DNA from 3 places in the Halomonas sp. MS1 genome. Region 3 is predicted to be linked to each of the others. Evidence: predicted binding sites of a transcription regulator. Region 3 holds the regulator's gene; each other region holds the start of a gene.
The links. The regulator sigma-54, encoded in region 3, starts transcription at its own class of promoters, with help from an activator protein. The targets are predictions, from matches to a motif close to TGGCACNNNNNTTGCTNT.
Positions count from the first base shown of each region.

Region 1: the regulator sigma-54 is predicted to act here: its motif matches at 2,098-2,115, upstream of speB (agmatinase).
Region 2: the regulator sigma-54 is predicted to act here: its motif matches at 4,222-4,239, upstream of NF683_RS21080 (HAD-IIB family hydrolase).

Region 1 covers NZ_CP098926.1:807,439-814,645, reverse strand. Annotated here, with positions in the region: gene NF683_RS03775 (ABC transporter ATP-binding protein) at 1-437, opposite strand, end outside; gene NF683_RS03770 (sigma-54 interaction domain-containing protein) at 552-1,964, opposite strand; gene speB (agmatinase) at 2,164-3,114, shown strand; gene NF683_RS03760 (YjiH family protein) at 3,251-4,633, shown strand; gene NF683_RS03755 (5-guanidino-2-oxopentanoate decarboxylase) at 4,645-6,309, shown strand; gene NF683_RS03750 (aldehyde dehydrogenase family protein) at 6,310-7,207, shown strand, end outside.
Region 2 covers NZ_CP098926.1:4,574,957-4,582,163, forward strand. Annotated here, with positions in the region: gene NF683_RS21055 (DUF6691 family protein) at 1-105, opposite strand, end outside; gene NF683_RS21060 (YeeE/YedE family protein) at 116-577, opposite strand; gene NF683_RS21065 (YgaP family membrane protein) at 596-787, opposite strand; gene NF683_RS21070 (MBL fold metallo-hydrolase) at 815-1,681, opposite strand; gene NF683_RS21075 (glycosyltransferase family protein) at 1,992-3,212, opposite strand; gene NF683_RS21080 (HAD-IIB family hydrolase) at 3,209-4,162, opposite strand; gene NF683_RS21085 (OmpA family protein) at 4,510-5,523, opposite strand; gene NF683_RS21090 (hypothetical protein) at 5,684-6,394, shown strand; gene NF683_RS21095 (FlgO family outer membrane protein) at 6,399-6,992, shown strand; gene NF683_RS21100 (glycosyltransferase family 32 protein) at 7,034-7,207, shown strand, end outside.
Region 3 covers NZ_CP098926.1:4,225,314-4,232,520, forward strand. Annotated here, with positions in the region: gene NF683_RS19615 (KdsC family phosphatase) at 1-349, shown strand, start outside; gene lptC (LPS export ABC transporter periplasmic protein LptC) at 349-921, shown strand; gene lptA (lipopolysaccharide transport periplasmic protein LptA) at 930-1,433, shown strand; gene lptB (LPS export ABC transporter ATP-binding protein) at 1,500-2,225, shown strand; gene NF683_RS19635 (RNA polymerase factor sigma-54) at 2,331-3,746, shown strand; gene hpf (ribosome hibernation-promoting factor, HPF/YfiA family) at 3,845-4,153, shown strand; gene ptsN (PTS IIA-like nitrogen regulatory protein PtsN) at 4,158-4,628, shown strand; gene rapZ (RNase adapter RapZ) at 4,704-5,618, shown strand; gene NF683_RS19655 (HPr family phosphocarrier protein) at 5,664-5,933, shown strand; gene pmbA (metalloprotease PmbA) at 5,986-7,207, opposite strand, start outside.

The sequences.
Region 1 (7,207 bases), 1.2 Mb from region 3:
GCAACCCGCTGGCGTTGGCCGCCGGAAAGTTGCGCAGGTTTGCGGTCTAGGTAATCGGTTAAATCAACCAGTTCGGCGACCTTAGCCAGTCGCTGGCGCTGCTCATCTTTGGGTACCTTGCGGCTGCGCAGGCCAAAAACGATGTTGTCGGCAACGCTCAAATGCGGAAACAGCGCGTAGGACTGAAACACCATGCTCAGTCCACGGTCGCCGGGCGGCAGGCGGGTAACGTCGCGCTCGCCGATATGAATACGCCCGTCGCTGGCCTCTTCCAGGCCCGCGATCATGCGCAGCGTGGTGGACTTACCACAGCCTGAAGGGCCGAGCAGAATGACAAATTGCCCAGGCGTGACGTCGAAGGAGATGTCATCGACGGCAGTAGTCGCGTCCCAACGTTTAGTGACGCGTTCCAAGCGAATACGCGATTGGTTTGACATAGCACACACATCACCGGCTGTTGGTTGTTATTGGTTCAGCTTGTGTTGAAGGTGTTGCCGTTGTATGACACTTACATGGATGGTTGATGACGGCCGTTGTGTCAAGCGGAAAATTCACTTGGTGACTTTGATGCCATAACGTTGAAGCCTGCGCACCACGCTGGATTGGCTAACCCCCAGTCGTTCAGCAATGGCGTACGTACTGGGAAACGTTTTGCTCAACGTTTCCAAGGTTTCGCGCTCTAGTCTGGCGAGGTACTGCTTTAGGGTTTCTTCGGGGGCTAAGGCGGCTATTGGCGAAGAGATTGACGTTTGCGGCAGATTAGCAGGGGGCTGCTCCGTAGGAAGGCTAGGTGCTTCAATTTGATCCGTCGGGCTGGATAGCCAAGCTCTTTCCAACCAGTTTTCAAGCTCGCGGACGTTACCTGGCCAGTCGCTTCCCATTAACGTTGACCATACTGGGTTGCCCAGGATTTTTTGCCGCCCATAGCGTTGGTTAAGGCGTTTCAAACAGGCTTCCACGAGATCAGGAATATCTTCTCGGCGGTCGCGTAAAGGGGGAAGCGTGACCGGTATAACGTTGAGACGGTAGTAAAGATCCAGGCGAAATAGGCCCGCTTCTACTTGTTTAGCTAAATTCTGATTCGTGGCGACGACTAAGCGAAAGTCCACTTTACGCGGTCGTGTATCGCCTAGCCGGGTGAGGCTTCCGTCCTGGATAACTTTGAGTAGTTTGGTTTGCATTAATAAGGGAAGCTCACCGATTTCATCGAGAAACAGTGTGCCACCTTCCGCTTGCTCTAATAAGCCTGCTTTTCCTTGGCGAGCCGCGCCGCTGAACGCGCCGGGCTGATAGCCAAACATCTCAGACTCAAATAAGTTTTCGGGAATGGCCGCACAGTTAACCTCAATAAAGGGATGGTTATGGCGTTGGCTCCAACGGTGCAACTGTTTGGCAAACGCGGTTTTCCCCACGCCCGACTCTCCCAGCATCAATACATTAGCGTCCGAGGGGGCGACCCGTTTGAGGAGCAAGGCGACTTCACGCATAACGTGGCTTCTCGCCTGCAAGTTATCCAGCGCGTCGTCCAGCGCTTGTTCCTCGGCACCGTGGGCTGCTTGGCTACGTTTTAAGTGCTCACTAAAGCGTTTCTGGAGTAGTGCATATTCGTCTTGTAGGAGCTGTAAGTCGGTTAAGTCTCTGGAGCGGCTGATAACACGCTCTAACTTCCCATTCACAAAGACAGGGTAGGCTTGAGCTATCACACGGCGCCCGGTGCCTGTTACCTGCATAAGTTGGGCCGGCTGGTGGGTGCGCATCACTTCTAAGGTGATGGATGGCTTCAAAATGCCTGCTTGCTGAAGCTGGTAAACGCTACTACCTAGCAATTCTTCCCGGGGCGCGCCATAAACAGCCTCAGCGCCGGGGCTGATATCAAGCACTCGACCCTCTCCGCTGACGATAAAGAAGTGATCGTTGGCGGTTTCTACAATGGTTTTTAGCACGCACTTATCGATTTCACTCACAGCGATTGTCTCTTGAGTAACCTGTAATTCATTTTTGCATCAATGATGCATAGATGACTTAAGTGTACGTGATTTTGATTCATTACTGCATCAATAATGGCTGAAAGCCCTATTATTAGGGCGTTTAGAGACTTGGCATGTTCTGTGCAATGTAGTTGTTATTCCGCGCTACAACATGAACAACGCCAAGGAGATCTGTATGTCTGATTTTAACCAGCCGCTTGGGGGCAATAGTATGCCGCGCTTTGGTGGGCCAGCCACTATGATGCGTTTACCCACTCAGGAAAGTGCTGCTGGCTTAGATGCTGCTTTTATCGGTATTCCAATGGATATTGGTACGTCTAACCGCCCGGGTACGCGTCTTGGCCCACGTCAGATTCGTGATGAATCTCGCATGCTGCGACCCTATAACATGGCGACCCGCGCCGCTCCGTTTGAAAGTTTACAAGTGGCTGATATAGGCGACGTGCCCATCAACACGTTTCACCTGCCCAAAAGCGTCGACATCATCACAGACTTTTATGATGACGTGCTTAAACACAACTGCATTCCGCTAACGTTGGGTGGCGAACACACCCTGACACTGCCCATTTTACGTGCCATTGCCAAAAAGCATGGGCCAGTGGGGCTGATCCATATTGATGCCCATGCCGATGTGAACGAGCACATGTTCGGTGAGCCAATTGCCCATGGCACGCCGTTTCGCCGTGCTCAGGAAGAAGGCCTGTTAGCCCACGGCAAAGTGGTGCAAATTGGCCTTCGTGGTACCGGTTACGCAGCCGAAGATTTTGATTGGTGCCGAAGCCAGGGTTTCCGCGTTGTTCCCGCTGAAGAGTGCTGGCATCGCTCGCTGGCCCCCTTGATGGAAGAAGTGCGCGAGCAGATGGGCGATGTGCCTGTCTATATCAGCTTCGATATCGATGGCCTGGACCCATCCGTTGCACCAGGAACGGGGACGGTAGAGATGGGCGGGCTGACCTCAGCCCAGGGGCTGGAAATTGTCCGCGGTGCGGCAGGCTTGAACATCGTCGGCTGTGATCTAGTGGAAGTGTCGCCTCCTTATGATCCCAGCGGTAATACCGCATTGATGGGCGCCACACTGCTGTACGAAATGCTCTGCGTGCTGCCGGGCGTGAAACACAGTGATTAAGCTGTCCTGAAATAGCTCATAAATAAAAAGCGCTTATCTGACAAAGCGCTAATGGTCAGAGAAATGGCAGGCTACTTATTGCCTGCCAGGACGCCACCAGCCCACCTCCAATAATCACTTCCAATAGGTGAACCGTATGTCTTTCTCTCAAGTAAAATTGGATGACGCCGAGCCGTCGGCTCCAATCCATCGTGCTCATTTGCTGAAGTTTTTGATTCCCTCCTTAATTGGCGTCCTCTTGTTTTTGGTGCCTTTTCAAGTGGGAGGAACGATTAATATTGGCATGGGCCTAATGGCCGATGGGTTGCAGTCGCTGCTTGGCTCTGCACTACCTGCCATTGCCATGCTAGTCCTATGTCTGTCCGTAGTGATAACGCTTTACGTTAAAGTGGCAAAGCCTAACTGGGCGCAACGTGGTCACTTTCAAGAGATGTTTGACGTAGACACTATTTGGGTAGTGATGCGCATCTTAGGTGGCATCTTTGTCGTCATGACCTTTTTTCAAGTCGGCCCAGAATTTGTGACGGCACCGTTTACTGGCGGCGTAATGCTCAATGATTTGGCGCCGGTGCTACTGACGTTCTTCTTCTTTGCGGCGATTCTGCTCCCGTTTTTGGTCGAATTTGGCTTTATGGAATTTATCGGCACCATGGTGCGTAAGCCGTTTCGGGTGATTTTCAATCTTCCTGGACGCAGCGCTATCGATGCAACGGCTTCTTGGATGGGGTCAGGCACCGTGGGTGTATTGATCACCGCCCAACAGTATGAACAGGGTTATTACAATGCTCGCGAGGCATCGGTCATTGCGACTAACTTTTCAGTGGCTTCCATCGCGTTTAGTCTACTGGTTACTAACTTTGTTGATATCAATCATCTCTTCGTACAGTTCTACTTTACGGTAGTCGTGTCAGGGCTGATTGCTGCCATCATCGTGGCGCGGATTCCCCCTCTATCGCTAAAATCTAACGACTACTACGAGCCTGTTGGCTGCCAGTTAAGCGAGAAGCGCACCGAAAATGTAGGGCTGTTTCGTTACAGCTTGCTCCAGGCAACTCGCCGGGCAGCGGATGCGCCAGGGCCAAAAGAGTTGGTGCGTTTAGCTCTACTCAACGTGATTGATATCTTTTTGACACTGCTGCCTTTGGTATTTGCCATCGGCACCGTCGCGCTGATTTTAGCCGAGTTTACGCCGCTGTTTACCTGGCTCTCTTATCCCATGGTGCCGGTGCTTGAGTTGCTGCGTATCCCCGAAGCACAAGCGGCTGCTCCAGCGACGTTGGTCGGGTTTGCCGATATGTTCTTGCCGGCGGTGCTGGCGACGAACATTGAAAGCGAGCTGACTCGTTTTGTGATCGCTTGCTTGTCCATGACACAGCTGGTGTATATGTCGGAAATTGGCGCGCTGCTACTTAAATCAAAAATCCCTATTAAGCTCTGGGAGCTAGCCGCCGTTTTCTTACTTCGCACGGCCATTACGCTGCCCATCATCGCCTTTATGGCCCATACATTTTTCTTCTGAGAGGGCCTGTCATGAACGCTGACGCAATGCGCAATCACTCAACCATGACCTGTGCCGAGCTATTGATCCACCTGCTGCGCGAAACCTATGGCGTTCGAACTCTGTTCGGTATTCCGGGCGTGCATACGGTGGAGCTGTACCGAGGGCTTGAAGGTAGCGATGTGCGCCACGTAACCCCGCGCCATGAGCAGGGCGCAGGGTTTATGGCCGACGGCTATGCCCGCGCCAGCGGTCAGCCTGGGGTATGTCTGATTATCACTGGCCCGGGAATGACCAATATTGCTACTGCGATGGGCCAAGCCTTAGCAGACTCTATCCCCATGCTGGTGATCTCCAGTGTTAACCGCCGGGATACGCTGGGGCTAGGCCAAGGTCGGCTGCACGAGCTGCCCAGCCAGCAGCAGATGATCAGCGGCGTGGCACGCTTTAGCCACACGCTATTGGATGCCAATACGCTACCTGACGTGCTGGCCCGCGCCTTTGCGATCTTCAATGGTGCGCGCCCAGGCCCGGTGCATATTGAAATTCCGATTGATCTGTTCAATGCGCCGGTGAAGGTACCGGACAGTTGGCCAGCGCCAACGCTTTACCGAGCAGCGCCTGACCCAGAAGGGCTTGCCGAAGCTGCCCGTTTGTTAAAGGCCGCGAAGCAACCCTTGGTGCTGTTAGGTGGTGGCTGTGTGGCAGCGCCAGAGGCAGCGCGGGCACTGGTAGAGAGGCTTGATGCCCCGACGGTGACGACTATCAATGCCAAAGGGCTGCTGGGTCGCGACCATCCGCTGGATTTGGGCGCGAATGCCGCGCTGCCTGCGGTGCGCGAACTAGCGGCCAACGCCGATGTGATTTTGGCGGTGGGTACCGAGCTTGGCGAGACCGACTACGATGTCGTGTTTGATGGTGGCTTTCACCTCCATGGAAAACTGATTCGGATAGACCTCGACCCTGAACAACTGGTGCGTAACCAGCATGCAACGCTTGGTTTAGTGGGCGATGCCGGACGTAGCCTAGCGCTTCTACTCACTCATTTTCCCGAACCTTTGCAGCGCCACGGTGTTGAACGCGGTATTGAACGAACAGCCACTACGTTGAGTGCACTTAACCTGGTTAATGATCCGGCTTTTAGCGACTTCGTGCCGCTTTACAAGACCCTGGCTGACCATCTGCCTGAGGCGATTTTGGTGGGTGACTCCACTGCACCGGTGTATGCGGGCAACCACCTAGTCAGCCAGCCAGCGCCAAGGCGTTATTTCAATGCCTCTACCGGCTACGGCACCTTGGGTTATGGGCTGCCAGCAGCATTAGGGGCGCAGTTAGCTCGCGTTGATCTACCCGTGGTGGCGCTTGTCGGTGATGGCGGGGTGATGTTCACCCTTTCTGAGCTTGCTACCGCGGTGGAGGAACGCCTGCCGGTGGTGATTGTGCTGTGGCACAACGCAGGCTACGAAGAAATTCGCCGCTATATGGATGCCAATGGTGTGGCTCGTTTGGGCGTGGATATTCAAGCCCCCAACTTTCTTACTTTGGCCGAAGGGTTTGGTTGCCCAAGCGTGCGGGTAGAAAGCCCTGAGGAGCTTGCAAACTCACTCGCTAAGCGTGTTTCAAGTGGCCCGTTACTCATTGAAATAGACGCGGCTGCTTGGCAGCGTGCGTGCCGAATTTCTGACCAGGATACGTAGATGCCGTTACTCAACCAGCAAGTTATCAATCAGCAGTTCATCAACAACCAATGGGTTGCCTCAGCAGGCACGCGCATGCTCGATGTGATGAACCCTTATCGCGAAGCGCGTATTGCTCAGGTCACGGCGGGGGATGCGGTAGATGTCGACGCTGCCGTTAAAGCCGCTCAGCAAGCACAACCTGCTTGGCAAGCGCTGGGTGGAGCTGCGCGTGCAAAGTACCTAGATAGCTTTGCCGATGCGTTGGAGGCCCGCCGAGAAGCGCTAATCACTCTGTCAGCCACTAATAACGGTAAACCGCTTGCAGAAGCAGGCATTGACCTGGACGACGCGATTGCCTGTTATCGCTACTACGCCAAGCAGGCCAGGGCGTTAGATGCTCGCCAGGGCGAACTGGTCAGTATGGCAATGGAGGGCGTCGAGGCGCGTACGTATCATGACCCTGTGGGCGTCGTGGGGTTGATTGCCCCCTGGAATTTCCCGCTGGTGACAAGCGCCTGGAAGCTGGCGCCCGCGTTGGCGGCAGGCTGTACCGCAGTGCTCAAGCCGTCAGAGGTAACGCCGCTCCCCGAGTTGGCACTGGCGGAAATTGCCCTGGAAATTGGCCTGCCAGCCGGTGTGCTGAACCTGCTTAATGGCGACGGCGAGGGCATTGGCGCACCGCTAACCAATCACCCAGGTGTAGATAAAATTTCCTTTACGGGCAGTAACCGAGTCGGCGAAGCCGTTATGCAAGCTGCTGCCGTTCGCACTGCCAGTGTCTCCCTTGAGCTAGGTGGAAAATCGCCGATTCTGGTAATGGAAGACGCCGACCCCGCCCAAGCCGCCGACTGGGTAATGGCAGGTATCTACTTTAATGCCGGGCAAATCTGTTCAGCGACTTCGCGTTTACTGGTAC
Region 2 (7,207 bases), 350 kb from region 3:
GCCAAGTACACGGGCAGGATCCGTCATACCCGAGATAGCTAGCCCAAGCCCGAATAGCAACCCAGCGACATAGCCAGCAGCGGTTTTTACTGTTGCACTATTCATATCACGCGCCTCATACACCACCTCCAATCATATGACGCATCACATAGACCGTGGCGATCGCTGTGAGTAGAAACACCCCAGTGGCGGCCATAGAGCGGGGGGATAAGCGTGCCAAGCCGCAAACGCCATGGCCGCTGGTACAGCCGCTGCCAAGCCCTGTGCCTAACCCAACTAACAGACCGGCTATCAACATCAGCGGCACGCCGCCAGCTGGCGCACCGATCACCGCACCGGGAGCATCGGCAACGTTGCCCAGCCCGCCTCCCATTGCCATGACCAGTAACGGGCCACTCACCAGCCCAACCAAAAAGGCTAAGCGCCAAGCGCTGTCGCCTTTAGGTCGCTGGGTTATTAAGTTTCCAATAATGCCGCTAATACCGGCGATGCGTCCCAAGGCTCCCATCAACCACACCGCGGATAAGCCTATCAATACACCACCAACGAGCCCTTGCAGGCTTGCCATCCAGTCCACAGGTGTCTCCTTGCTGTGTTAATGCCTGTTTTTACAGGTTGAGATGCCCAGCAGAGGATACAGTGGGCAAAAATTAAACAGCCCAGTGGCGAGCGGTACAACGCCAACCCATCCCCATGCGCCAATGGTGCCGGTAAGCGCCAGCATGATCAGAATAAGACCAACAACGATTCGTGCCACTTTGTCGATACCGCCGACGTTTGCTTTCATTTTCGGCTCCTCAATAATCAATATCGGTTAAAAACGGTTGATAGGGACTTTTAGATAGACAACGCCATTGTCGTCGGCAGGCGGCATCTCTCCCGCGCGCATGTTGACCTGTACGGAAGGAATGATGAGTTTAGGCATGCCTAGCGTGGCATCACGCTCAGTGCGCATTTTCACGAACTCATCTTCTGTAATGCCTTCATGTACATGGACGTTCGCGTCACGCTGCTCTGCCACATTGGTCTCGTGCTGATAAACGTCTCGGCCTGGCGCTTTATAGTCATGGCATAAAAACAGCCGCGTTTGCGGCGGCAGTGCCAACACCTTTTGGATAGAGCGGTACAGCGTACGGGCATCGCCACCGGGAAAATCACAGCGGGCGGTGCCGTAATCTGGCATAAACAGTGTGTCGCCAACGAAGGCCGCGTCGCCTATCACATAAGTAAGGCAGGCAGGCGTATGGCCTGGCGTATGAAGCACGCGCGCTTGAAGACTGCCGATAGTGAACGTATCGCCTTCGTTAAACAGGGCATCAAATTGGCTGCCGTCCCGAGCGAACTCAGTGCCCGCATTGAATGCTTTACCAAAAATTTCCTGTACGTCGACAATGTGTGCGCCAATCCCGGTTTTTCCACCTAACGTTTGGTGCAAATAGGGTGCCGCAGAGAGGTGATCAGCATGCACATGGGTTTCTAAAATCCAGGTCACTTCAAGGCGGTTATCGCGAATAAATTCAATAATTTCATCCGCAGAACGTACATCCGTATGCCCCGCGGCATAATCGAAATCGAGTACCGAATCTAGAATAGCGCAGGCATTACTCTCTGGGTCCTGCACCACATAACTAAAGGTATTAGTGGGCTCATCAAAGAAGTGAGTAACAATCGGGTGTTGCATTCTGTGCCTCCCGCTAATGGCAAGTAGTGATATTGCTATGCAACCATCATAGACCACAAAAAGGTTATATGCTTATATTTTACTGGAATTTAAAGCCATTTCTTGAGCATGGTCAATATTGCTCGCCTACCAGTAGCCGCGAGATAAAAAAAGCACCTCGCTGCCAACGAGGTGCTGTGATGAGAGTGACATTATCGGTTAAGCGACATTCACCAGCTTCTATCTACTTAAAGCCTTATTTACTTCTAGACCTGATAAGCTCAACCAACTGATAAATTTAAATATTCCTAGAAAAAATAGGCATGGAGCGTTAAACCTCACCCTGGTTATCAAGTTCTACCGCTTCATGCATACGGGCTAGCACGTCAGGCATCGCCGCTTGCACACGGTTCCAACTGGGAATGAAGGGACGTTCGCGGGGGTTATCTAAAAACAGATTGCCGGCTTCTAGCAAATTGCTGGCAAATAGCTCCACTGCCTGTTCTTCACAGTGGCGATCTAAACTTAGTCCATTCATTGTTGCGTCGTGATCATAGGCTTCAATGAGGTCTAAGGCTAAACGGTAGTAGGTTGCTTTGAGCGTCCGGAAATCTTCGCTGCTAAAGCTAACCCCTTGGGTAGCCAGCTTACGATACAGCGCTTTAGCGATATCCAGACTCATTCGGTTCAAGCCACTGGTCGCATCCTCTTCACTAACGGGCTGATGCTTATGGTCATAGGCGTCGGCAATATCGACCTGACATAGCTGACGATGGGAGTAGTTACGCTGCAACTCCGACAGCACGCCGATTTCCAATCCCCAGTCAGCGGGAATTCGGATGCCCTCAAGTACATCGCTGCGCATGGCAAATTCACCGGATAACGGGTAACGGAAGCTGTCTAAATAATCCAAATAGGGTAACGGGCCACAGACAGTTTTCAAGGCACGTAGCAGCGGCGTCACCATCAACCGAGAAACACGCCCATTGAGCTTTCCTTCGGCAATACGCGGGTAATAACCTTTACAAAAACTGTAATTAAAACGAGGATTCGCGACGGGATACATAAGGCGCGCTAGAAGGCCACGGTCGTAGGTAAGAATATCGCAATCGTGAAGACCAACAGTGGTCGAGCGACCTGAACTAAGCACATAGCCAGCGCAATACCATACGTTTCTTCCTTTACCTGGCTCTAATGCCCCCAAACCATGACGTTCTAATTCTTGGTCGATGGCGCGCAAGCGCGGACCGTCATTCCATAAGATTCGAGTGTGCTGGGGCAAGCGCGAAAAGAACTCCCGTGCATATAAAAACTGATCCCGGTCTGCCCTGTCCAAACCAATGACAATTTCATTGAGATAAGGCACTTTCACCAGCTCATCAACAATCGCCGACAGCGCAGGCCCTTCCAGTTCAGAAAAAAGCGAGGGTAGAATTAGCCCCATCGGGCGGCGTTTGGCAAACTGGCAAAGCTCCTGTTCAAGGGCTTCAACTGGCCGGCGCGTTAAGTTGTGAAAATCGGTTATCACACCATTTTGATGAAAATCACTCATACGCTAGCCTCCCGTGACTTGTAATCTGATGCAGCGATGTCATTCACTGGCGTCATTTTTAGACGCCCGTTATCTCGCCCCCACCAGTGGGCTACCCCCTCAGCCCAGCCAGTTGGCCCAGTCGCGTTTGTTCGATATAGCGCGCTGTTGTGCGGCTCAACGTTAAGTGCGTGGCAACCTCGAATCACCACCGCTTGATCGACAGTTTCCAGCATCGTGATATCGTTTGGACCATCGCCCAAGCCCAATGACAGTGGTTGGCTGCCTCGTAATGCAGTAAATCGCTTGATTAGCCACTCTACAGCACCACCTTTGTCAGATAAGCGCCCAATCACATGCCAAAAGCGTCCCCCTTGAGTGAGTTCAAGGCCATCGCCTTCAAGCGCAATGCGGAACGTTTCAAGTGCAGCTGCATTATCCTCCCAAATAAGCGGCTCACTCCCCTCCCGCTGCCGCGCTGCTTTCGCACGGGTTTCATCAAGCCCAGTTAAAGCCATTACCTGCTGAAGACTTAAGTCGCCCATGCGGGTAAACCGAACACCCAAGCGCTTACGCCAAACGTTTAGTCGCGCTTTAATGAAGCCACTATCAACGCCGGTGTGTTTAATAACGACGCCATCCCGGCCATTACCAGGGCGATCTAAACGCGCATGACACCAACCAGGCGGCAGACCAATAACGGCGCCATTCTCAGCAATAAAGGGGGTCGCCGTTAGCCCAAGGGCTTCCCGGAGAGGAATGAGTTCAGCGCGAGTTTTACTGGTAACCGGAATGACCGGAACCCCTAGCTGTTTAAGGCGGGCAAGCCAGGGCTTGGCAGGTGAGAAATCATAACTGTGGTGATCTAGTAATGAACCATCCAAGTCGGTGACTACCAAACGCGGTTGAAGCGCTGGGTCTATTGGTGACTGAGCATCACTGGGCAACGCAGTATGCCTTTGTTCGGTCATAGCACCACCTTTTTGCAATCTTAAAAGTCGTTACACACGCTCACTTTTAGATAAGCAACCAAGCAGTTTGTATGCCAATACAATTTTATTGTTAATAATCAGAAGATTGGCTCATAAAAACCAGCTGTCTTTTTATAAGCACCAAAACAACGCAATCTTGACGCACCAAAATAGCGCGCAAATAAATTGAAAAAAATTCGACAAGCCCTTGGCAAAAGCTCACAAATAGCTATACTCAAATTGTACCCACTGGCAACCTTGTACACCCCTCACCTGATACCAGTGGGCTGCAGTGAGACAAGCCCTTTCATACCCGCCTCCCCGGCGGGTTTTTTTTGATCTATTCCCTAGTCAACGTGAATAACCACCTCAACGCGACGGTTTCGCGCTCGCCCTTCAACAGTATCGTTATCTTCTAGCGGCTGGGTTGCGGCTAGTCCAACCGCTCGTAAACGCTCCGGAGCAACCCCTGCGGCTTCCAGTGCCTCAACGATCGCAATCGCCCGCGCACTTGAAAGCGCCCAGTTGGACGAAAACTCTGGGGTATTGATGGATTGGCTATCAGAGTGCCCCTCCACCCATACTTCCCCCTCGAAGCGCTGAATGGTATCCATCAACGACCCCACTAGCGTTGAGCCCCCTTCTGTCAACTGAGCATCGGCAGAGGGAAATAGCAACCGATCTTGTACACGCAGGCTGATCCCTTCGGCAACCCGGGAAACTTCAACGCCTTCCAAATTAGGTAGATACGTCGAGGCCTCCACACGCTCAGCCAATCTCTCATCAAGTGCTAATGCGCTATTCATCGCCACATCAGACACTTTTTGTACATTAATAGGTGGGCGATCGGTGAGCACTACCATGTAATCCGCCAACGGCGAAACAGCCTTACGCTCATCGGTAGGCAGCAGCAACTGCGGAAGACTACTAGTGACAGCCGATGGCTGCGTATCTATCGAGTCCTCTTCAATCCGCGCCAATAAAGGAGGCACCTCCACAACAGCAGTGCGAGCTTTAGGCAACCCTGCCACACCCAACGCAGCGCTAATCGCAAACGGGCTGAGCGTATCACTACTAGGTGATACACCGAGTACCGTGCGCTGCTGGCGGACTTCAGCAAGCGCATCCGGCAAGGGTATTTCTCTAGCAGGTGACGACTCATAGCCGTACTCATCGGCTGTTTCTTGCTGAAACAATGATGGGCTTGTCACATTTGCCGCAGCAATAATAATAACGAACAGGGCTACCAGTAGCGTCATGATGTCAATATAGCTAATCATCCAACCGCTATTACTTTCATCTTCTGGATAGGCAGTTAGCAGTGAATCATGGCGCGGACCAGCGCGGTGGTCTTCAAGCATGGGGGGGTTCACTCATTCAAGTTTTTAACCTCGTGGCCGATATAGGGTAAGCGTGGCAAACTAGTCTATCAAAAGCCGTTTCGTAGCGAGAAGGAACAATCAGGTGCGCACCCGACCTATGTCATCAAGAACTGCTTCATTATCGACAATGTCACCATCCATGGTTCAACTATTGCGCCCTGCCTGTATTGGACTGGCGAGCCTGGTGCTAAGCGGCTGCTTTTATGCCAACACATCGCAGGCCCCCATTGCGACTACCTATCCTTATAGTGAGCAGCAGCGCATGCAAGCGGCTCAGCACTGGGAAGTGCTAGCCCAACACGAAGCGGCAGGCATTCTTCGCAGTGAACGGGTTCGCTTTAGAGACCTGCATATTCCAGCGCAAGAGCATACGTCAGTTAGCGCCTACTATGGTGGCGAATTTGAACGTGGCTTTCGTACGCTATTAACAAGCGAACTGGTGTCGCGTGGTGGAAGCGTGATGACACACCCCAGCACTGGCGGCGCCACCGTCCAAGTAGACGTTGAAGTTGTTGAGCATCGTGATCGCGGCTATATACGCCCACCGTTTGGTGCTTACACCGCCCTTGCCGGTGGCGTGACCGTGGCTAGCATGGCACTAGGAAACTGGAGCGAACCTGCACTTGCATTAATTCCCGCGGCGATGGTGGCAGATACGACCAGCGGCAGTTGGACTTATGAGGGCAAAGAGGAGGTTATCATCACTACCCAGATCGTTGATAATGACCGCATTCTCTACTCCTCTTCTAATATTTATTACATAAATGCTGGTGATCGACGTCACTATGCACCACATCGTGTTCCTCAAGCGCCTGTAACCCCTACTGTTTCTATCACCAATACTTGGTAATTACATGCTTTCACTCTCTTCCTCTCTTTCTCCACTGCGCGGCTTAGCAGTTGGCGCTCGCCTGCTTATCGCTGCGTTGCTTATGATGTTTTTGGCTGGTTGCACTGCACTTGGCAATAACAATGGCACGCGAAATGCCGAGCCTCAGCCAGATCTCTCCGAACTAGCTCATGAGGCTGCCGCGCAAATGGTCGCCAGCAACCCGGACCTTACACGCTATAGCCCGATGATTGCGGCTACTTTTGTAAGTATTGATAACTTAAGCCAATCATCTACATTTGGCCGTATTAGCTCAGAAATTATGGCGTCTGCACTTGCAAGGCAAGGCATGCAGGTACGCGAAGTCAAGATGCGTGACAGCATGTTTATTGAAGAAACCGTTGGTGAATTAATTTTATCCCGCCAAGTCCAACGTCTTAGCGCCCAGCACAATGCACGCTCGATACTGATGGGTACTTATGCACAAGGCCAGGACTATCTCTATGTGAGTGCACGAGTCGTTCGCGCTGGTGATGCGATGGTGCTTGGCAGCGCTGACTTTAAGCTGCCGCTGGATAATAACACCCGAAGCTTATTGGAAGGCCAAGGCGGCTGGTAGCCGATTCACCTCTTGCCGCGATACGAATGAAAAGGATGAACATGCCCACCCGCACAAGCAAACCACTTATCGTGGCCACTAGTCGCTTGATAAAGCTATGCGCAAACATTACCAAGCTGCTTAGCTATATTTTTCATGCCGTGCTGCCGAACAAGCGCTTCACGCTGCCAGCCTATGCCGCGCCCTGGCTGAAACCTAAAAACAAGTCGACTATT
Region 3 (7,207 bases):
GCGTGATTCTCCCATGGTCAGCCAACGTGCTGCGTCGTTAGGCATTACCCATGTGTATCAAGGGTGCGAGGATAAACTCACTACGCTACGCGCGCTTTGCCAACGCCTAGATATTACGCTTGAGCAGGTTGCTTATTGTGGTGACGACCTACCCGACCTTGCTCCAATGAAACGTTCTGGCGTAGGCATCACCGTCCCTAATGCTCCTGATTATATGCATACCCACGCTGACTGGATCACCGACCGGCTTGGTGGCCACGGCGCTGTGCGTGAAATCTGCGACACTTTATTGATGTCTCAAGGCCATTGGGATGCTGTTTTAGATACGTACCTGCACGGCCAATCGTAATGCGCTTTTGGGTTAAAAAACGCATTTGGATAACCATCATGGTGCTTGCCTTAGGTGGCATACTGGTATGGTTGGATCCACGCGGCCCTCAAGACCAATCAATCGACGCTGAGGCTCGCGCTCAAGAGCCCGGCCATGTATTAGAGAATGCAGAAATCACTCTGTTTGGTGACACCGGTGCCATCCAGCAGTCGCTGACGACGCCGCGCTTAGTCCATACCCCTCAAACGGCGATGACAGATGTCTTCTCCCCCAGGGCAACACTATTCGATAGCGAAGAGCGTCAATGGCTAGCGACGGCGAAGACCGGCACCCTAAATACTGACACGCAGGTGCTCACGCTAGCTGGCTCAGCCCAATTACTTGCACCCGACGAGGGCTGGCAGCTGAATACAGAGTTATTACATTATGATGGCACCACCCGTCATGCTTGGAGCGATGCCGAAACCATACTTCAGCAACCGCCCCAGCGCATTGGCGCTTCACGCATGGATGTATGGCTGGATGATAGCCAGATCCGCTTAACCAATAACGTGCGCGGCGTTCACCCGCCTGCCACTCGTTCTCAGTAGGAGTCGCGATGAACGCTCTTATTCGCACGGCACTCTTCGTCATTGCACTACCCATTTCAGCGGCAGCGCTACCGGTCATGGCACAAAGCCAAGCCCCCGTAGAAGTAGAGGCTGACCGTTTAGATCTCGATCAACGCGCAGGCACTGCTGTGTATTCAGGCAACGTCGATATTCGGCAGGGCAATATGCAACTGCGCGGAGATCGCGTTGAGATTCAGCGCAACGATGCTGGCGAGCTATCGCGCGCCGTTGCAACCGGTGGACGAGCCTATATACGCAACCAGCTCGAAGACCAAGCTAGCCCAATGGAAGGCTGGGCAAAGCGCATTATTTATCATGTTGCCGAGCGTCGGGTAGAGCTCATTGACCAAGCGGAACTGACCCAGCAAGCAGATCGCTTTGAAGGTGGACGCTTAGAGTATTTTATCGACCAAGGTGTGGTTCAGGCGCGTTCTGATGTTAGTGGTAGTGAACCACAACGTATCCGCATGACTCTTCAGCCGGAACAATAGGAGTGTCCAGTGGCGACAAATAACGCAGAGCCTGCACCTCAAACCACAGCCTCAGAATCAGCGCCGATAAAAACCCTTTATGCTCGCCACCTAGCCAAAAGCTATAAACGCCGCCGTGTCGTTAAAGATATTAACCTAGAGATATCTCAAGGCAGCGTGGTAGGGCTGCTAGGCCCCAATGGCGCTGGCAAAACGACATCGTTTTATATGATTGTCGGCTTGGTAAAGTCTGATGCGGGAAAGGTTGGCATTGACGAGCTTGATTTAACCCATGCCCCCATGCACGAACGTGCAATGGCAGGTATTGGCTACTTGCCTCAGGAAGCCTCTATTTTTCGCAAACTTTCTGTCGCCGACAACATAATGGCAATCTTGGAAACTCGTAAAGAACTCGATCGTAACGCCCGGGAGCAGCGCCTTGAGTCGCTACTCGAAGATTTCCACATCACGCACATTCGTGACAACTTCGGCATGAGTCTTTCGGGCGGAGAGCGTAGACGTGTTGAGATCGCACGCTCCCTCGCGACAGAGCCTGCCTTTATTCTGCTTGATGAGCCATTTGCCGGCGTTGACCCGATCTCAGTGGGTGATATTAAAACGATCATTCGAGCCCTCAAAAAACGCCATATCGGCGTGCTGATCACTGATCATAACGTCAGGGAAACACTAGATATTTGCGATATTGCCTACATTGTAGGTGACGGTCATATCATCGCCAGTGGCCCCCCTCAGGAAATTCTCAACAACCAGCGGGTAAGAGACGTTTATTTGGGGGCTGATTTCCGCCTGTAAACAGCCACCTGCAGAAAAAATAGTAGTGGTGGCATAGTTATTGCACTTGCACCAAGCCATAACTCGCACTAGGGTGGAGCTTTCTGATTAACGAGTGGTTCTCAGATGGTCATGAAAGCTTCTCTTCAATTGCGTATCGGTACACAGCTGACCATGACACCTCAGCTGCAGCAGGCCATCGCCCTGTTACAGCTATCAACGCTGGACCTCCGTCAAGAAATTCAGCAAGCACTTGATGCCAATCCAATGCTTGAGCAGGAAGATGAGTTCGGCGAACAGGCCGTTAGTGAACCCCAGGAAGCTGAATGGTCCGAAAGCATTCCTAATGAACTCTCTACTGACAGTGACTGGTCAGACACTTATCAAGACCTAGGCAGCCATGGCACCAGCAGCGAGGGGCCTGACTTTGAGCGTCAAGCCGCGGGTCAAAGTTTGCATGGCCACTTACTTTGGCAACTCGCCATGACAGATTTTTCACCACGCGACCATGCCATTGCTGAAAGCCTCATCGATGCACTGGATGCCAACGGCTACCTAACCCAGCCTCTCAATGACATTCGCGAAGGACTTAAAGCCCAAGGGCATGAAGGCCTTAGCCAGCGTGAAGTTGAAACAACCTTGCTGCGCCTTCAACAGTTTGAGCCCACCGGTGTATTTGCGCGCGACCTGCGGGAGTGCTTAATGCTGCAGCTCGCCTCACTACCCGAAGATACACCGCTGCTGATGCCTGCCAAGCGGCTAGTGCGTCAATTTCTTGAAGCGCTCGGTAAGGATGATGTGCGTTTGCTAAAGCGGCGGTTAAGCCTGGATGATGAGCAGCTTGATGACGTCATTCGCTTGATCCGCAGCCTTGATCCTCGCCCAGGAAGTGCCTTTGGCGACACAGATGACAGCTATGTAACGCCAGATTTAGTCGTCCGCCATGACCACGAAGGATGGCACCTGGAGCTAAACCCAGAGGCACTGCCGCGCTTGCGCATTCAACCTGACTACGCAAGCCTCATCAAACGGGCTGACAAGAGCCAAGATAACCAGTTTTTAAAAGAGCATCTCCAGGAAGCGCGCTGGCTCATCAAGAGCCTTTCAAGTCGAAATGATACGCTACTGCGGGTGGGCCGAGAAATCATAGCGCGCCAAATAGGCTTTCTGGAACACGGTGAAGAAGCCATGAAACCGCTGATTTTAGCCGACATCGCAGACGCCGTTGAAATGCATGAATCTACTATTTCCAGGGTCACCACCCAGAAATATATCCATACCCCGCGCGGTGTGTTCGAACTCAAATACTTCTTTTCCAGCCAAGTAAGTGGCCAGGACGGCGGCGACAGTCATTCCAGCACCGCCATCCGGGCTCGAATCAAAAAACTGGTGCAAGATGAACCGCCCGGCAAACCGCTCTCAGACAGCCGCCTCGTGGCGCTATTGGAAGAGGGTGGCATTAATGTAGCAAGGCGAACGGTGGCCAAATATCGCGAGTCGATGGGCATTCCCTCTTCAAGCGAGCGCCGCCGTTTACGCTAATAAAACAGTGCTAACGAGACAAAGTCTGTCTAGGGGCTTTGCAATAGCGCAAAAAGGGTTACAATCGAAGAACAGTCCGATGGATAAGGAGCACGTCAATGCAAGTAAATATCACTGGTCATCACGTAGATCTGACTGACGCCTTGCGTGACTATGTAAATGAGAAGCTGGAACGCGTTGAGCGCCATTATGACAACATCACCACCGTACAAGTAACCTTATCTGTTGAAAAGGAGCGTCAGCAAGCTGCCTGCACCCTGCATGCTGCAGGAGCCGATCTACACGCAGAAGCATTAGACAATGATATGTATGCTGCGATTGATGCACTAGCGGACAAAATTGACCGTCAACTCGTTAAACACAAGGAAAAAGCACAAGCTCGCGCCCAAGGCGCTGGCGTGCGTTAACTCAATGACGTTGGAAACCATACTTCCCCCGGAGCGCGTGCTGTATGACGTCCCCGGGGGCAGCAAAAAAAGGGTGCTGGAATTTTTCAGCACCTTTATTGCGCAAAACACGCCAAGCCTAGATAGCCAAGAAGTCTTCAGCCGCCTGATTGGTCGTGAGCGTTTGGGTAGCACTGGAATAGGCAACGGCGTTGCCATTCCTCACGCCCGTAGCCCTCACTGCAGCTCGCCTATCGCTGGTTTTTTAAAGTTAGCCGAGCCTGTAGATTTCGATGCTATTGATGGCGATCCCGTCGACCTTGTTTTCGTACTTTTAGTACCCGAAGAGGCGGACGACACGCACTTAGCCTTATTAGGGCAAGTGGCGTCTATCATGAACAGCGTTGACACACGTCAGCAGCTTCGTAGAGCGGCTAGCCAACGTGAGCTATTGGACCTTATAACAGCAAAAATTCGTGAACAGCCTGTTAGCTAAAGGGTCCACCGCTAGACACTGCCTACTAAGTCCAACGTTTACCTCCATTTTTATTGGCATGCCAAGAGAAACTCTATGCAATTGGTGATCATTAGCGGCCGTTCAGGGTCCGGTAAATCTATCGCCTTACAAGCGTTAGAAGATCTTGGCTATTGTGCCATCGATAACCTGCCCGCCATGCTACTCAGCTCCCTGGTGGATGAGCTTCGTGAGCAAGGGGCACGCCCCCAACTAGCGGTAAGTATCGATGCGCGCAATTTACCTGCTGCATTAAAGCAACTGCCAAAAATGCTTGAATCTTTGCGCCAGAAAAGCATTCACTTCCAGGTTATCTATCTAACCACCGATGCGCGAATTCTTCTTGAGCGATACTCAGCCACGCGTCGTCGCCACCCTCTTACGCGTGATAGTGACATGACGCTTGAAGAGGCCATCAATAAAGAAGAAGAAACCCTGCTCGACATCCGTGATCTGGCTGACCTGATGATCGACACATCGCGTCTGTCGGTTCATGACCTGCGCCGCCGGATAACGGATCAGGTTGCCCAACAGCGTGAAGATAGATTAACGCTGACACTAGAGTCATTTGGCTATAAACGGGGCGTCCCACTTGACGCAGATCTCGTCTTTGACGTGCGCTGCCTACCAAATCCGTACTGGGATCCTACACTGCGCCAATACACTGGCCGTGATGCCAATATCATCCACTTTCTGAAGGGATATCCTGTCGTAGAAGAAATGCGCAATGATATCCAGACATGGCTGGAAAAGTGGCTACCCGCTTACCAAAATAGCCAACGCAGTTATATGACGATTGCGATTGGCTGTACCGGCGGGCAGCACCGCTCTGTCTTCATGGTGGAACAACTGGCGCAAATGCTGGTAAAACAAGCGGGAGAGGTTCAACTCCGTCATCGTGAGCTAGGCCTGCAGTACACCCTCAGTGAGCAGCAGCCCTCCACATCCGCGCCTTCAACAGACGCGCAATAAGCAACGCCTTTTCTTCACGACCCCACTCGGCTAAAAGGAACCAGAGTGCCAGAAAGAACCTTAACACTCACTAATCAGCGCGGCCTTCATGCTCGCGCAGCGACAAAACTCGTCAAGTGTGGCCAACAATTTTCTGCCAACATTCACGTTTACAAACAACAACAAATGGCAGACGCGGCCAACATTATGTCGTTATTGATGCTGGCCGCCCCTTGTGGCACTGAACTTAGAGTTCATGCGGAAGGCGACGACGCCGAACAAGCGCTAGAGGCGATTGAAGCGCTGTTCGACGCACGTTTTGACGAAGAGCACTAACATCAGCAAAACAGCGTCAGCCAACGTGCTAACTGAGCTGTTAGCTCAGTTGTTAGTTACCAGCGACGGTCATTGCATCAATTAGCCAGCTACCCGTGTGAATACTGCCACGGGTATCGATGTCATCACCGACGGCGACCAAGCCAGCAAACATGCTATTCAAATTACTGGCAATAGTGAATTCTTCGATAGGGTGCTGTATTTCGCCATTTTCTACCCAGAAGCCTGCCGCGCCTCGCGAATAGTCGCCAGTCACGCCGTTAACCCCCTGCCCCATTAGCTCAGTCACCCAAATGCCACGCCCCATCTGCTTCAGCAAATCATCTCGGGGCGTCAGCGGCGCTAACAAACGTAAATTGCGTGCCCCACCTGCATTACCTGTCGATTGCATGCCTAAACGCCGCGCACTGTAAGCAGACAGCATATAGCTGGCCACACTACCCTGATCAATAAAGCGATTGTTGCGAGTCTGAACGCCTTCAGCATCAAACGGCGAGCTAGCCGTCGCCCCCACCTCCATAGGCCGTTCTTCCAAACCAAACCAGCTCGGGAATAGCGGGCTACCTAAACGATCACATAAGAAAGAGGATTCGCGATAAAGCGCCCCACCTGCCAACGCCCCCATCAAGTGACCTACCAAGCCGCTGGAAAGTGATGGGTCGAACAGCACTGGGAAGGTGCCTGTTGGCGGCCGTTGAGCGCCTAACCGACGTAGCGTGCGTAATGCCGCTTCGCGGCCAACCTCCGCAGGATCTCGAAGCATGGCAGGATTACGAGCCGAGGTATAATCGTAATCGCGCTGCATGCCCTTCTCATCCTGTGCAATCAGCATACAGGAAAGTGAATGGCTGCTGCCTTTCTGGGTGCCGAGGAAACCGTGGCTGTTCGCGTAAACTCGCACTCCCTCACCACTGGATAGCGAAGCGCCTTCCGACTGATGAATTCCCGCTACATCACGCCCCGCTTGCTCACATGCCAGCGCCAAATCGATTGCTTCATCGGTCGTCAACGCCCAGGGATAATGCACTTTAAGGTCAGGTAGGTCAGTTGCCATTAGCGACGCATCTGCTAACCCTGCGGCAGGATCCTCACCCGTATAACGGGCAATTGCCAGGGCTTTCTCTACCGTGGCTTTAATTGACGCGCTGCTGGCATCGGTAGACGAGGCGCTGCCCTTGCGCTGCCCAACATATAGCGTAATGGCAATCCCTTGATCACGTGAAAGCTCAACAGTTTCAACTTCACCAAGACGCACGCTTATCCCAAGACCTTGA